Regions from separate parts of the Caldifermentibacillus hisashii genome, predicted to be linked through region 1. Evidence: riboswitches for the same ligand, from Rfam matches in the RefSeq annotation. Region 1 holds a riboswitch; each other region holds the start of a gene.
What was found. Region 1 has a riboswitch for S-adenosylmethionine ahead of NSQ14_RS16430 (methionine ABC transporter ATP-binding protein). Riboswitches for the same ligand answer to the same signal wherever they lie in the genome.
Positions count from the first base shown of each region.

Region 2: linked by a shared signal. The riboswitch ahead of NSQ14_RS04630 (phosphoadenylyl-sulfate reductase) and the one ahead of NSQ14_RS16430 (methionine ABC transporter ATP-binding protein) in region 1 are both predicted to bind S-adenosylmethionine.
Region 3: linked by a shared signal. The riboswitch ahead of metK (methionine adenosyltransferase) and the one ahead of NSQ14_RS16430 (methionine ABC transporter ATP-binding protein) in region 1 are both predicted to bind S-adenosylmethionine.
Region 4: linked by a shared signal. The riboswitch ahead of NSQ14_RS09935 (O-acetylhomoserine aminocarboxypropyltransferase/cysteine synthase family protein) and the one ahead of NSQ14_RS16430 (methionine ABC transporter ATP-binding protein) in region 1 are both predicted to bind S-adenosylmethionine.

Region 1 covers NZ_CP155467.1:3,393,498-3,397,715, reverse strand. The annotation lists gene NSQ14_RS16440 (pyridoxal phosphate-dependent aminotransferase) at 1-913, opposite strand, end outside; gene NSQ14_RS16435 (carbon-nitrogen family hydrolase) at 1,097-1,873, shown strand; SAM riboswitch class I at 2,004-2,110, shown strand; gene NSQ14_RS16430 (methionine ABC transporter ATP-binding protein) at 2,247-3,260, shown strand; gene NSQ14_RS16425 (methionine ABC transporter permease) at 3,250-3,924, shown strand; gene NSQ14_RS16420 (MetQ/NlpA family ABC transporter substrate-binding protein) at 3,989-4,218, shown strand, end outside.
Region 2 covers NZ_CP155467.1:992,838-997,055, reverse strand. The annotation lists gene NSQ14_RS04635 (assimilatory sulfite reductase (NADPH) flavoprotein subunit) at 1-1,663, opposite strand, end outside; gene NSQ14_RS04630 (phosphoadenylyl-sulfate reductase) at 1,933-2,658, opposite strand; SAM riboswitch class I at 2,727-2,827, opposite strand; gene NSQ14_RS04625 (ATP-grasp domain-containing protein) at 2,911-3,771, opposite strand; gene NSQ14_RS04620 (RimK family alpha-L-glutamate ligase) at 3,764-4,218, opposite strand, start outside.
Region 3 covers NZ_CP155467.1:2,870,790-2,875,007, reverse strand. The annotation lists gene pckA (phosphoenolpyruvate carboxykinase (ATP)) at 79-1,659, opposite strand; SAM riboswitch class I at 1,902-2,006, shown strand; gene metK (methionine adenosyltransferase) at 2,338-3,534, shown strand; gene NSQ14_RS13920 (Rrf2 family transcriptional regulator) at 3,737-4,183, opposite strand.
Region 4 covers NZ_CP155467.1:2,108,637-2,112,854, reverse strand. The annotation lists gene NSQ14_RS09945 (metallophosphoesterase) at 1-658, opposite strand, end outside; gene NSQ14_RS09940 (yteA family sporulation protein) at 839-1,606, shown strand; SAM riboswitch class I at 1,712-1,824, shown strand; gene NSQ14_RS09935 (O-acetylhomoserine aminocarboxypropyltransferase/cysteine synthase family protein) at 1,956-3,251, shown strand; gene NSQ14_RS09930 (lysophospholipid acyltransferase family protein) at 3,828-4,218, shown strand, end outside.

The sequences.
Region 1 (4,218 bases):
CAAAAGCATTGCGCCTAGATTCATAGCGAGCAACTAACTCTTTTACACATGTTTGATCCCCGCTTAATGCGGCAATGGCTGCTTTTTGCACTGCGGGAAAAAGGCTGACATAAAGATGATCCTGAATCAAGTTTATTGCTTCGATAATGGTCGGGTTACCAACTGCGAATCCGACGCGCCAGCCGGCCATATTATAAGTTTTGGACAAAGTATACATTTCCACACCAATATCCTTTGCGCCATCCGCTTGCAAGAAACTAACCGGTTTTTTTCCGTCGAACCCAATGGCACCATAAGCGAAATCATGCATGACCGTTATCTCATGTTTTTTTGCCAATTTCACAGTTTGATTGAAAAAGTCAAGATTCGCAACAGCTCCGGTCGGATTGTTCGGGTAATTTAAGTAGAGCAGTTTTGCCGCATCCAATACATCACTGGAAATGGCATTATAATCCGGTAAAAAGTGATTTTCCGCCTTCAATGGAAATAGCTCATATTCTACGCCTGCCAACACAACTCCCGATAAATAATCAGGATAGCCCGGGTCCGGTAAAAGCATGAGGTCGCCCGGGTTAAGTAAGCACATGGGAAGCTCGACCAAACCCGCTTTTGCGCCAAAAAGAATGGCCACTTCACGCACCGGATCCACATCTACATCGTATTCTTTTTTGTAAAAATCACACACCGCTTCCTTTAATTCGAGAAGTCCGCGGAATGGTGAATATTTGTGCGTATTTGGATCTTCAACCGCTTTTTGTAATGCTTGAACGATATGTTTCGGTGTCGGTTGATCCGGATTCCCTTGGCCGAGGTTAATGACATCACGACCATCCTCAATGGCTTTATTCACCTTTCCGACCAAGTTTGCAAAGAATTGGGTCGGTAAACTCTTTAGCTTTTCTGAGTAGTCCATTTTATCTCACCTTTTGTATGGAAAATTGGTTTACATAATAAAGTTTATTTTAAAAAAACGAACAAAATTGGTGTTATACATGAAAATCGTTAGCATTATCCATCCAATGAATAATTGAATATGTTTGCAATTTTAACACTAATTTTATAATCTAAAAATATATATGTCTAGTGGGTGATGATAATGAAAATGGCAATTGTACAGATGGATATTGCTTTTGGTGAACCGGAAAAAAATTTTTTGCAAGTAGAAAGTTTTATTTCACAAGCGGCCAAGCAAGATGCCGATGTGATTGTTTTCCCGGAAATGTGGAATACGGGATATGCCTTGAAAGGACTCGAAACGTTGGCAGATAAAAATGGAGAGCAGACAAAAAATATGCTTAGCCGACTTGCAAAACAACACGCTATGCATATTGTCGGCGGTTCTGTTGCAACAAAAAAAGCTCAAGGGTTCTTCAACACGATGTATGTGGCAAATAGGAATGGGGACATTGTCGTAGAATATGATAAAGCCCATTTATTTCCGTTAATGGATGAACCTGTTTATATGCAGCCCGGGCAAGCGAAAAATATTTTTAAGCTGGATCATGTGGAATGTGGTGGTGTCATTTGTTTTGATTTACGTTTCCCAGAATGGATTCGGGCACATGTGCTTGATGGAGCGAAAATAATGTTTATCCCGGCTGAATGGCCGAAACAACGGATGGATCATTGGGAAATCTTGTTGCAGGCCCGTGCAATTGAAAATCAATGTTTCGTAGTTGCAGTCAATCGGGTAGGAAATGACCCGGATAATGAATACAATGGGCATTCGATGATTATTTCACCGTGGGGAGAAGTGTATTTAAGCGGTGAAGAAGGAGAAGGCATCTTTTATGCAGATATCCCGCTAGACGAGGTTGATCGTGTTCGAAACACCATTCCGATTTTTCATGCACGCCGGCCGGAATTATATTAAAAAATTACTATTGTCATAGTTCCGGTCCTAAAAACCAATCTTTTGGAAAATTAATTTTGATTATAATATTGACAGACTTAGTAACAATCATTAAAATAAAATTTATAAAAATTATATACGGAAAACATTTATCTTATCACGAGTGACTGAGGGACAGGCCCTATGAAGTCACAGCAACCCCCTGAAAAGGGAAGGTGCTAACTCCTGCAGATTGGTTCGCCATCTGAGAGATAAGAGTTTGAGATCAATAGATGTCAATGCTCCTTTCAGATGAGAGGGGCATTTTTTGTTGGTGGCATTTTGTGCGTAATGGTGAACACATTGCCGGAGATTCATATAGTAGGATTTTCATGGACATGAGAGAGGGGTAACCATGATTGATATAAAGAATTTAACAAAAACATATTTTTCAAAAGATCGTGAAGTAAAAGCAGTCGATAATGTTTCTATCACTATTCACGATGAAGAAATATTTGGTATCGTGGGCTATTCGGGAGCGGGAAAAAGTTCATTATTGCGTTGTATCAATTTACTGGAACGACCGACTTCCGGAAAAATTACGGTTGATGGGGTGGATTTAACCAAGCTGGATAGCAAAAGGTTACGTCAAGCACGTTTAAAAATTGGAATGATTTTCCAACACTTTAACTTGGTGAGTCAAAAAACAGTGGCAGAAAATATTGCTTTTGCATTAAAAGCATCGAAAACACCGAAAAACAAAATTGAGAAACGGGTGGCTGAGCTGCTCGACATGGTCGGTCTAGCGGACAAAAAAGATGTTTATCCCGGGCAACTTAGCGGCGGGCAAAAACAGCGGGTCGGAATTGCCAGAGCTTTAGCGAATAATCCAAAAGTCCTGCTATGTGATGAAGCAACATCGGCATTGGATCCAACGACAACAAAATCAATTTTAAATTTGCTTAAAAAAATTAATAAAGAGTTAAACATTACCATCATCATCATTACTCATGAAATGGATGTCGTCAAAGAAATCTGTCATCGTATGGCAATTATGGAGAATGGTAGAATCGTAGAACAGGGGAATGTGTATGATATTTTTGCTTCCCCGAAAGAACAGCTGACGAAGGAATTTATTCAAAGTGTCGTATCCTTTGATTTACCGAAAGCAACTTTACGATTGGTGAAAGGAACCTTAGTGAAGTTGCTGTTTAGGGGTGAGGTTGCCGGTGAAGGGGTGGTATCGGAAACATTAAAGAAGTTTCAAATTAACGGAAATTTTCTACATGGTTCCATTGAATACATCCAGGAACGGCCACTGGGAATTTTTATTATGGAACTTACCGGCGATCAAGAAGAAATAAATAAAGCGATTCACTATATTGAACATCGAAACGCGGAAGTGGAGGTGCTGAACAATGGAATTTGATGTTGCCCATTTAGTTGAAATGCTGCCGGAAATACAGACTTCATTTTTACAAACATTGTACATGGTGGGAATTTCCTTACTAGTCTCCTTGTTGATTGGATTGCCATTAGGGTTCTTACTTTTTGTAACGGACAAAGGTTTATTTTGGCAAAACCGGGTAATTAACTTAGTAATCGGATTTATTGTGAACGTCATCCGTTCGATCCCATTTATTATATTACTAGTTGCCTTAATCCCGTTAACCATTTTCCTTGTAGGGACAACGATTGGACCTACAGCAGCAAGTGTCTCTTTGTCGGTTGCGGCCATTCCGTTTTTTGCCCGGCTTGTGGAAAGTGCGTTGCGGGAAATTGATTACGGGGTGATTGAAGCAGCCATTGCAGCCGGTGGAACCCCTTGGATGATTATTAAGGATGTTCTTTTACCGGAAGCAAAATCCGGAATCATTTCCAGTGTAACGATTACAATTATTAGTCTGGTCGGAACTTCGGCTATGGCCGGTACAGTTGGAGGCGGCGGAATCGGTGACTTGGCAATCCGCTTTGGTTATTACCGTTACGACGACACCATCATGTTCACAACCGTTATTATCCTCATTATACTTGTCCAAATCATTCAAGTGATCGGGGATTTGTTGGCAAGAGCTGTTAATAAAAACAAATAAGACTAAGGTAACATGCTGCTTAATAATCTTGCAGTTATATAAAAAATATGATGGAGGAAATAAAATGAAAAAAATAAAATCGATTCTAATTGTTTTATCTTCAATCTTCTTACTTGCTGCTTGCGGAAACAGTGGGAGCAAAGAATCATCAGGAAGTAAGGAACATGCAGAAAAGAAAGAAATAAAAATCGGTGCAACAGCCGGTCCATATGCAGACATGGTGAAAAAAGCAATTAAACCCGAATTGGAAGAAAAAGGATATAAGGTGGAACTTGTTGAATTCAGTGATTACAT
Region 2 (4,218 bases), 1.6 Mb from region 1:
ATTGATAAAATTCTTTCCTTTTTTCAAGCATTCGGTGTTGGACATAAACTTTTTCCGCCTGATCCCGCGAAAAAGCAACATCCATTTTCGTTAACACCCCATTTTTTAACCATTTTTGCCATTCAACTTGATATAAGAAGTCTGAGGAGAAATGTTGATCACCAAAAAATAACCAACTTTTCCCTGTAATTCCTTCTGCTTCACGCTCTTGCAAAAATGCCCGAAATGGTGCTACACCTGTTCCCGGCCCGATCATAATAATTGGTGTATCCGGGTTACTTGGCAGTTTAAAGTTTGGATTTTGATCCACATAGACAGACAACATATCGCCGGGTTGAATCCGCTCGGCAATTTGAGAGGAACATACACCTTTTCGATTGCGACCATGGGCTTGGAAACGGACGGCACTGATGGTGAGATGTACTTCATCCGGATTTGCTTTTAAGCTGCTGGCAATTGAATACTGGCGCGCCGGCAATTTTCTTAGAATATGAATAAAATCAACGGGTTTAAGTTGTACCGGTCGAAAATCCCGGACAAAATCAAGTAAATCCCGACCATCTAAATAAGCTTTTACTTTTTCTTCATTGCCCGGTGCTGCAAGTTTCTTTAACTCTTCATTATGAAACAGTTCAGCTGCCGCCTGAATAAATGATTTCGTTAGTCTAGTAATCTCAAATTTGGAGAGCAAGGCTTTTCGCAATGAATAAATATCACCTTCCTCGTTAATTTGCACCGATTCTTCCGGGTTCCATCCGAGTTCATTGATTAAACTGTCAACAAGTTCCGGATCATTTTCCGGTAAGATGGCTAAACTGTCTCCCGGCTCAAAAGTCAGACCGGAATCTTCCAACGATAACACAAGGTGGCGGGTTTCTTTATTCGAACCACGACCATTTAAACTAATATTTTCAAGTACTTCAGCCGGATAAGGATTCTTTTTCGAATAAACCGACTGTTTTTCCTCCAACAGAGTAGCCGCCGCTTGCTTTTCCGAAACAGATATGGCCGATGCATTTGCATTGCTTGTTTCATGTAAGACGGCAACTACTCCGCTCATCCATTGTTCTGCCGGATCCTCAAAATCAACATCACAATCAACCCTTGGATAGAGCCGTTCTCCTCCTAATTCTTCCAAACGTTTGTCAAAGTCCTTCCCGGTTTGACAGAAAAATTCGTATGACTCGTCACCTAATGCAAGCACAGAAAATCGGACATTTTCTAATTTTGGTGCCCGCTTACTATGTAAAAATTCATAAAAAGACCGGGCATTTTCCGGGGGCTCCCCTTCCCCATGGGTACTCGTGATGATTAATAAATCTTGAACTTTCTTCAAATTTTGCGGTTTAAAGTCGTCCATCGAAAATGATTGCACCGGTAATTGTTTTGCTTGTAATTTTTCAACAATCGTACTTGCCAACGATTGCCCATTGCCCGTTTCAGAACCAAACAGTACGGTTACTTCACGAGTTTGAATGGATTGTTCCATTTTCGGGGCAGCTGTTTGATCAACTTGCACGCTTTGTTCATACCCGGCAATGAACGGGTAGGACAGGAACCCGCACAACCATATTTTTTGTGCTTCGGTTAATGTCGGGATTAACCTGTTCAAATATTCTCGTTGTTCTTCATTAAATGGGCTGTTATTCACGTTAAATTGCAAAACGTTTCACCTCATCATTTCTTATGTTACAATCTATAAAACAGTATTCATATTAAAATAGTATGTTTTTAAATTATGATTATCCAACTTTGCGACAAATGAACCGGGTCTTTATTTGGATTTTTCAATTTTGCAACAAATCAAATCGGTCCTCCATTCGGTTCCCCATTTTGTTTCAAAGAACCGGATCTTTAATTCTGGTTTCCCAATTTTCCAACAAATTAATTTAGTCCCAATTTGATTCCCATTTTGTTTCAATGAACCGGTCCTCAATTCGCCGGGGTATGTAGACCGCATTCTATTTTATTAAAACCGGCCCATCTTCCGGCACGTTGATTATTTGGATCTGTAACCGGCAATGTGCACGGCTCACAACCAATGCTCGGGTATCCTTGATCATGTAAAATATTATATGGCAACTCATTTTGACGGATATATGACCAAACATCTTCCCAAGTCCAGTATATTAATGGACAAATTTTAATAGATTTAAATCTTTCGTCCTTATTGACAAAATCTGTATTCTTTCTGCTTGGAGACTGTTCCCTGCGAAGTCCGGAAATCCAAGCCGGGACTCCATACAAAACTTCTTCCAACGGCCTTATTTTTCGCAAAAAACAACATAAATCAGGCTCTGTTTTCCACAACTCCGGCCCGTACTTTTTTGCTTGTTCCTCCAAAGTCAGCTTCGGTTTTTTTAGTTGAATATTTAAACTCGGGTATTTGATTTTTACTTTTTCAATCAATTCATATGTTTCCTTAAAATGAACGCCGGTATCGAGAAAAACAATCGTTGCTTCCGGTTGAACTTTTGCAATCAGATCCACTAAGACAATTCCCTCTGCCCCAAAGCTACAGGCGTAAACAACGGAATTTCCATATGTCTCATATGCCCATTGTAAAACAGGCAACGCCCCTTTTGTTTCATCTGTAAACCGTTGATTCTTGAAAGGATCATCTGTAAAGTTATCATATAAAATCCGCTGTTCAATCATCATTTCACCCCTAAAAAAATCCCTTCTTCATTTTGATAAATAAGAAGGGATAGATTTAATCATATTCCTTCTTATCTTCCAGACATTTGTCTGCAGGAGTTGGCACAGTGTTTTTAAACCTGTTGCCGAGGTTTCTTCGGGCCTGTCCCTCCACCTCTCTTGATAAGAATATCATCTTTTCCTATAATTTTAGTATGAATTAAGTTTAAACTGTGTTATTTTAAAAGTCAATAAGTTTTTTGAAAATATGACCTATTTCCCTTTTTGACTCTTTTCTATATAGGCTAAGTACTTGCCGACAACGTCCATATCATAACATTTATACAAAACTCTTGAACCGACCACATCTTCTATTTCATTAAATAAAAAACGTCCCTCTTCATCTAAAATAAAATCAATCCCGACAAAATCAAACTGTGCAAGTTGTGCGATTTTCTTAACCAATCTCTTTTCATCGTCACTCAGTGAATACGGTTCAACCTTCCCACCTAAAGAAAAATTTGCTTTAAAGCTCTTTTCCGAATATCTTTTGACAGCTGCCAAAATTTCGTTTCCCATAACAAACACACGAATGTCAACGCCGGGATTTGTACAAACTTCCTGCAAAATAAACTCGTCACCGGAAAATGTGGCTAGTTTTTCTGTCAATTCCTTTTCGTTAGCAATGAAAAATACTTCTCTACCTCCGTGTCCGGCAACTGATTTTAAAATGAGCGGAAAATCACCGCCAAACTGCTCAACACAAAAATCATGCCGGTTTCCAATCCAAGTTTTCACAGATTTAATGCCATGTGAGTTGATAAATTGATGGGTTTTCCCTTTATGATTACAAATTTCTGTTATAAAAGCAGAATTAAACACTCGGCACCCCATCTTTTCAAAATGCGTTGCAATGATACTATTCCGGCTCCGATTAATAACAAAATTCGGTGTCACTAATCGCTTTCTTCTAGCTTCTGCGTAAAATTGTTCATCAATTCCAAGGAAAAGTTCATCCGTTAAAACAAGGCCAATCGTTAACCCATGTTCCTGTGCCCTTTCGATAAATTGTTCTGCAAACCATTGATTTTTCTTATAATCATCCCGTCCGTAAATCAGTAAACCACTATGCATTACCAATTCTCTCCAATATGTAATCAAAAATATATTCCGACACGTCGATGCCGGTGCAATCAAACACATTTTTTATATGGGCATTGGAATTCACTTCACAGATTATCGGTTCATCATTATCACCAAATAAAAGGTCAACACCGGAAAAATCCGCTCCCACCGCTTGTGATGCTTTTATGGCCAACTCCTTAAAAGTTCGCGGGGGATCGAACTTTTGCATCATCCCGCCATTTGTTACATTCGCACGAAAATCTATCTCATTGAATCTGAGCATGGAAGCCACAACTTGATCCCCAACCACATACAATCGGGCATCTTTACCGGTACTGGATGAAATAAATTGTTGGTAAAGATGAGGCCGGTATAGCAGCTGGTGCCTTTTGACGACCAATTCTTCTCGGTTTTTCACTAAATAAACTTGATCCCCAAACGAACCGTATGCTTCCT
Region 3 (4,218 bases), 520 kb from region 1:
TTGTACTTTTAGGACAGCCCTGTAAACGTGAATGGTGGATTGCTGACCATATCCGGTCCTTGTTTTTTCTATCAGTTATTACGCAATTGGTCCTCCAAGTTTCTCAATTTCCGCATCAATATCGGTAAATTTCTTAAAGTTTTCCCGGAACTTCCCTGCTAATTCTTTTGCTTTTCCTTTATAGGCCAATTCATCTTTCCATGTTTTATTCGGTAAAAGCACCTCATCCGGAACACCGGGAACATGAACCGGGATATGAAGTCCAAAAATTTCATCCTTGACGGTCTCCACATGTTTCAATTTTCCTTCAATCGCAGCTTGCACCATTGCCCTAGTGTAAGCAAGCTTCATACGGTTGCCTACACCGTAAACGCCGCCTGTCCAACCGGTATTGACTAAAAATACTTGCACCTTATGCTCATCAATTTTTTTGCCGAGCATTTCCGCATAACGCTTGGCCGGTAAAGGTAAGAACGGTGCACCGTAGCAGGTGGAAAAGGTCGCTTCCGGTTCAGTCACCCCACGTTCTGTCCCGGCAAGTTTGCTTGTATACCCGCTCAAGAAATGATACATGGCTTGTTCTTTTGTCAATTTTGAAATCGGTGGAAGTACGCCGAATGCATCGGCCGTTAAGAAAATAATCGTTGACGGGTGACCGGCTACACTTGGTTGAACAATATTATCGATCGCATCAATCGGGTAAGCGGCCCGTGTATTCTCCGTTAAACTACCATTATCAAAATCCGGTATTCTTGTATTCTCGTTTACTACAACATTTTCTAAAACGGCCCCGAATTTAATCGCATCATAGATTTGCGGTTCTTTTTCTCGGGATAGATGAATGCACTTCGCATAGCATCCGCCTTCAATATTAAACACGCCGTGATTCGACCAGCCATGTTCATCATCCCCGATTAAACGCCGGTTTTTATCTGTTGATAGCGTTGTTTTACCGGTACCGGATAAGCCAAAGAACAGTGCAACATCCCCGTCATCCCCGACATTGGCAGAGCAATGCATAGAGAAAATATCTTGCTCGGGAAGCAAATAGTTCATAATTGTAAAAATTGATTTTTTCATTTCACCGGCATATTCTGTTCCACCAATCAGAACAACCTTCTCTTCAAAAGAAATAATAATAAATGTTTCCGATCTAACGCCATCAATGACCGGATCAGCTTTGAAATCCGGTGCAAAAATAACTGTAAATTGACTTTGGTGATTTTTCAATTCTTCTTCGGTTGGGCGGATAAACAACTGATGGGCAAATAAATTATGCCATGCATATTCGGTTATCACCTGGATTGGCAGTTGATATAATTTGTCTTCGCCGGCAAATCCTTTAAACACGTACAGTTCTTTCTTGTGTTTTAAATAATGCAAAACTTTATGATACAATCTGTTAAATACTTTTTTTGAGATTGGTTGGTTGACACTGCCCCAATCGATTTTATTCAGCACAGAGTTTTCTTGAACAATATATTTATCTTTCGGTGATCTCCCCGTATACTTCCCGGTTGTTACACTGATTGCACCTTTGTCAGTTAGTAAGCCTTCTTTATTGTTAATAATTTTTTCCATTAACTGTGGAACGGATAATTGTACTAAAATATTATTTCCATTTACTAATTCATACAGACTGTTTACCGTACTTACCATTTTCATTAGTAAACCTTCCCCTTTGTTATTTTCTCATACCCTTCGAAAAATAGTATAACATATATATTTTATTAGTCTATACTATTCAAAGAAAAAAATTGCCCCATTTTCCATTCATTTTTAAGCTCATTTTTCTAATTTAGATAACGGAATTGAATTGGTTTTCTAAAAAACTTTTTTAATCTCTGTTTAAAACAATTGACATATTTCTCATATCATGTATGATTTATCTATAACGGATACTCTTATCCCGAGATGGTGGAGGGACAGGCCCGAGGAAACCCGGCAACCTACTTATTGCAAGTAAGGTGCTAACCGATGCAAGGTGATTCCTTGAACGATAAGAGTGAAAGGAAGACGTGCGCAACCTTTCCTCATGGGAAGGTGTTTTTTTTTGCTAATAGGAAAGTAGAAATTTTTCAATTTCTACTTTCCTAACGCATAAGTGCAATTACGGCTCTGCTTTCGCCTAATGGCTCGGCAGTCACCGAGTTTTCTTTAGATTTTTGTATAATTATATCTCCAATTTGAATGGGGAATGCTTATTAATATAATAAAGCAGATGTTTTAAAAACGTTCCGATGTTGATCCTGGGCATTGGCTTGTATCCGTTTCAAATAAAAAGCTGGCTTTTACTTTTATAAAATGAATGCCAGCGCGATTTTAAGGAGGAAAATTATGGGGACACGACATCTATTTACTTCAGAGTCGGTAACGGAAGGACATCCGGATAAAATTTGCGATCAAATATCAGATGCGATTCTGGATGCGATTTTAAGCGAAGATCCGAATGCCCGTGTTGCTGCGGAAACATCCATTACAACCGGGTTAGTGCTTGTATTTGGAGAAATTTCCACAACTTCTTATGTTGATATTCCAAAAATAGTACGGGATACGGTTCGGGAAATTGGTTATACGCGGGCAAAATATGGGTTTGATGCAGAGACCTGTGGCGTATTGACAGCCATCGATGAACAATCACCGGATATTGCGATGGGCGTTAACCAAGCTTTGGAAGCGCGCGAAGGCTTGATGACTGATGATGAAATCGAAGCAATCGGTGCCGGAGACCAAGGGTTGATGTTTGGTTTTGCCTGCAATGAAACGAGTGAGTTGATGCCGCTTCCGATATCATTAGCGCATCGGCTGGCACGGAGGCTTGCTGAAGTTAGAAAAGAAGAAATTATTCCATATTTGCGTCCGGACGGGAAAACTCAAGTAACTGTAGAATATGATGAAAATGGCAAACCGGTTCGAATCGATACAATTGTTATTTCAACACAACACCACCCAGAAGTAAATTTGGATCAGATAAAAAAGGATATTCATGAATTCGTTATTAAAAAGGTTGTTCCAAACGAGTTTATTGATGATAAAACGAAATTTTTTATTAATCCGACTGGCCGTTTTGTTGTCGGTGGACCACAAGGTGATGCCGGGTTAACGGGGAGAAAAATCATTGTCGATACATATGGGGGTTATGCTCATCATGGTGGCGGTGCGTTCTCCGGAAAAGACCCGACGAAAGTGGATCGTTCCGCTTCTTATGCTGCCCGATATGTGGCGAAAAATATTGTTGCAGCCGGACTTGCCGATAAATGTGAAGTACAGCTTGCTTATGCGATTGGGGTTGCCCAACCGGTTTCAATTTCTATTGATACATTCGGGACGGGGCAAGTTGATGAAGCAGTTTTAGTTGATCTAGTCCGTAAACATTTTGACTTAAGACCGGCCGGAATTATCAAAATGCTTGATTTACGCAGACCGATTTATAAACAAACAGCGGCATACGGACATTTTGGTCGGACGGATATAAACTTGCCGTGGGAACGAACAGATAAAGCTGAGTTATTGAAAAAAGCAGCAATGGGATAATTATTGTGGAGAACTTCTAATATCGAATCATTTAAAATATTGATTTATCAAGTTTTTTAAACAAGAAAGGGGCATCCAAAAGTCGAAAAAATGACTTTCTGGACAGCCCCTTTCTTGAGTTATAAAGTCCATGGGAGAAGTTAAATCCTAATAAAGAGATTTTAGAAATTGATTTCAGATTTGTATAACTATGGTTTGCTACTCATTGTATTTCTTTAAATAGTAATTCCTGATAGGCCTCGGGCGACTTTACAATATCGGCCAGTGTATACTTATCCAAAACATGAAGATACGCCTGTAAAGCTTCTCTTAATATATGAGAAAGTCCGCAAACCGGAGTAATGACACAAGCATTCGGGGTGTCGGGATTAAAACAATCAACTAAATAAAAACCATCTTCTGTTTGCCGGACAAGTTTACCGATATTGATGTCGCCGGGTGGAAGGGCCAAACGAAAACCCCCGTTTCTTCCCCGTACGGTTTCAATAATTCCAAGCTTTCCTAAGTGATGAACCACTTTCATTAAATGATTTTTTGAAATACCATAGGCATCTGAAATTTCCTGAATATTGCAAAGTCTATCTGTTTCAAGTGAAGCTAAATAGATCAATGTTCGTAAAGAAAAATCTGTATAAGAAGTCAGTTTCATTATCATCACCAATCATAGATTTTGCATGGATAGAT
Region 4 (4,218 bases), 1.3 Mb from region 1:
CTAGATGATATGGTTTCGGCCAGTATATTTGTCCACCGTGGAAATGACCGGAAAGAAGATAATCAAACGGGACATCTGTCATTTTCAGCACAACATTTGGGTCATGCGTTAACACAAGATGGAAACCAGCCGGTGCATGATTATACGCTTTTTCTATATTGCTTCTCCCTGTACTGTAATCATCAATTCCAATAATATTGATAAGCTGACCATTTGTTTCAATTGTCACATGTTCATTTTGTAGTGTTTTACACCCATAATTTTCTAATAAATTTTTTAGTTTAGTAAAATTTTTTTCTTTTAGCACATAGTCGTGATTGCCAAAAACGGCAAATATTCCATATTGGGGATTGATTTCCTTAAATAGTTGGAGATAAGGAATTAGTTTCGGAATCGTACGTTTGCGGTCCAAATAATCACCGGTTAATGCAATTAAATCTATTTTTTGGTTTTGTACCATTTGTTTAAGATCCTCTGGAGAAACGGATATATTTTCAAGGTGCATATCGGTTAAATGTAGAATGGTCAATTTTCCATCATGATTCGTATTTGTCTTTAACTGAATGCGATTTATATTTACTTTTTTTGTGTTTTGATATGCTCGTCTAATTAAAATAGAAAAAATAATGAGGCAAAAAATAAAAATAACAGCTTTCACAATATCCCTCCTATAAACCCCAGTATAATGAGAAATAGATCACATGGGAAGTGGGAGTTTTTGGGTTTAATCATATAGAGGATATTCACAAAGTCCGTAAATAGCAACACCTTAAATTAGCAAACATGATTTTTAATTTTTTACAAATACTAAGCGAAACAGATGGGAGGAGTTAAAAATATGTTATCACAACAACAACTTGATGCCTTCCGTTCAATATTATTAGATGAAAAAGCGGATGTGGAAAAACGACTTAAGGGAAACGATCAATTTGGTATGAATAAAGGACATGCCCATGAATCCACCGGTGAATTATCGAGTTATGATAATCATCCCGCAGATGAAGGAACGGAATTATTTGAACGCGGGAAAGATTTAGCTCTAAATGAACATGAAGGCAATCATTTGAAAAATATTGAAAAGGCACTGAATGCAATTGAAAATGGTACATATGGAACTTGTGAAGTTTGTGGTGAAGAAATTCCTGTGGAAAGATTGGAAGCATTACCGACCACAACTTATTGCAAAAAACATAGTCCGGATCAAGTCATCTCCTACCAGAGACCGTTGGAAGAAGGAGTTTTAATGCCGCCGTACGGAAAATTTGATTTTGATGATTCGAATGATGAAGGTTTAAGCTTCGATGCAGAAGATGCTTGGCAAGAGGTGGCGAGTTGGGGAACGAGTGAAACACCTTCAGACTTCATCGAGCCGCAAAAGCATTATAACGATGTGAATATCGAACCGGAAGAAAATGTCGGATATGTCGAGGATTATGAAAACTTTGTCGGCGTTGATATGTATGGGAAAAATATCACTGTTTATCCGAACCGGCAACATGAAAAATATGAGGAAGACCTTAATGAAGAGGGGATTATGACAACTTTCGGCGACCTTCCACCGTTTGAAAAAGATCCGTATGTGGAAGAAGAGACTGATCGACGTTAAGGAAAAAATAGGACATTTTGTAAATTTTTCATAAAAAAATAATTGACGAAATAAAAACAATTCCGTATAATCATTTTAACAATAATTTAAAAAAGTGAGTACAAACTCTTATCAAGAGAGGTGGAGGGAATAGGCCCGATGAAACCCGGCAACCTTCAAACATGGTTTGAAAAGGTGCCAATTCCTACAGGTCAGGATGTAGATCTGAGAGATAAGAGGAGGGATGAATTTCAAACCTCTTCTTATTGAAGGGGTTTTTATTTTTTGTACCTCTTCAATTCTCTCTAAGAGCAAGATGTATGCAAAAGCTCACTTAATTATTGTTACAAAATTTTAGGGGGAATTGTTTATGACGATAGAGTATAAAGACGAAACGATTTTATTACATGGAGGACAAGAAGCAGATCCGACTACCGGTTCCCGGGCTGTTCCAATTTACCAAACGACATCTTATGTGTTTCGGGATGCTGAACATGCGGCAAATTTATTTGGCTTGAAAGAACCGGGTAATATTTACACTAGAATTATGAATCCGACTGTTGATGTTTTTGAAAAACGGGTGGCGGCTCTGGAAGGCGGTACAGCTGCCGTTGCAACCGCTTCGGGATCTGCTGCAATTACATATGCGGTTTTAAATGTTGCTGAGAGCGGAGATGAAATTGTTGCTGACAGTAATTTATACGGCGGTACGTTCAACTTATTTGCTAATACAATAAAAAAATTTGGCATTACAGTAAAATTTGTTGATGCTCGTGACCCGGAAAATTTTCGTAAAGCTGTTACGCCAAAAACGAAAGCATTTTTTGGTGAAATTATCGGCAATCCAAGTCTCCGAGTATTTGATGTTGAAGCAGTAGCAAAAATTGCGAACGAAGTAGGTGTTCCGCTCATTATTGATAACACATTTGCTCCTTATAGTGCAAAACCAATTGAATGGGGTGCGCATGTCGTCGTTCATTCTGCAACAAAATGGATTGGCGGTCACGGAACTTCTATCGGCGGAATCGTTGTTGATGGAGGGAATTTTGATTGGACGAATGAACGGATTACAAGTTTTAATGAACCGGATCCGGGATATCACGGGTTGAAATATGCAGATTTAGGAAATGTTGCGTTTGCTACAAAGCTGCGTGTACAATTATTGCGCGATACCGGTGCTTCCTTGAGTCCGCAAAATGCTTTTTATTTTTTACTTGGTCTTGAAACATTACATCTTCGGATTGAAAGACATAATGAAAATGCATTAAAAGTAGCACAATATTTGAAAGACCATCCATCGGTGGAATGGGTATCTTATCCCGGCTTGGCAGATCATCCATCCTATGAGCTAGCAAAAAAATATTTAAGACACGGTGCCGGTTCGATGATCGTATTCGGTATAAAGGGAGGAAGAGAAGCAGGTAGAAGGATTATCAATCATGTTCAATTGTTTTCCCACGTGGCCAATGTTGGGGATGCGAAGTCACTGATTATTCATCCGGCCTCGACCACCCATTCCCAGTTAAGTGATGAAGAATTAGCGCTATCCGGAACAACTCCGGAATTAATTCGCTTATCCATCGGTATTGAACATGTTGATGATATTATTTATGACTTAGAACAAGCGATTGCCAAGGCGGTGGAAACGACAGCGGCGGTACAATAATTTAAATTGAAAAAAGGATACATGTTTACTAGATGAAGCTTTCTGTTTCAGCTAGACAAGGGGTTTATAGAAGATAGAGTAAACAGCGGGTAAAAAACACTCGCTGTTTTTTTACGTAAAGTATAAATTCCCACAAGGCTGCGAATTCGTATTTTTCAATTTATAAGGTCCAAAAGAGCGCGATTTGGTCACTCCTATGGGACAATTCAGCTTAATTTTCTATTAGATTTGTCCCATAGAGCCGTTCTATGAGACATTTTTGTTTGACTTTCCGATGTTTTTGTCTCATAGAGAGCGATTCGTCCACTCCTATGGGACATTTCTGCTCTATTTTCAAAGCTTTTTGTCCAATAGAAATTAAACTCCGACTCTCAGAAAATATTCTGGCAAGTTTGGCCCTGCAGTAATGAGATATATTTCGACCGCTTGCTGGTTACCCAGGCAAAATAAAGTTAAGCTGAATCCTACCATTTCCCCATTTCCACTTCATAAAGAAGAAATATTTTGTTATTCTATGTTTATATCATAAAGTATCCATTTTTATTTATTATGTGTTTTTTCAGGGAGTGACCTCTTTTGTATTCTTTTTTAGGAAAAATTGCAGCGATTATATTAAAGGTTTTTTCGAAAATAACGGTAAAAAACCTTGATAATCTTCCGAAAGATACTGGTTTTATTATTGCTTGTAATCATATCGGTTGGGTTGATATTGTCGGGTTGGGTGTAGCCTTGTTACCGCGACAAATTCATTTTATGGCCAAGAAGGAATTATTCAAACGAAAACCAGTCGCCAAATTTTTAACGTCTTTAAATGCCTTTCCGGTTGACCGAAAAAATCCCGGGACAAGCAGCATAAAAACACCTGTGAAATTATTGAAGGAAGGAAATATTGTCGGTATTTTCCCGAGTGGAACAAGAAATGATCATGCGCCAATTAAAAGGGGTGCGGTGACGATCGCCAATTTGG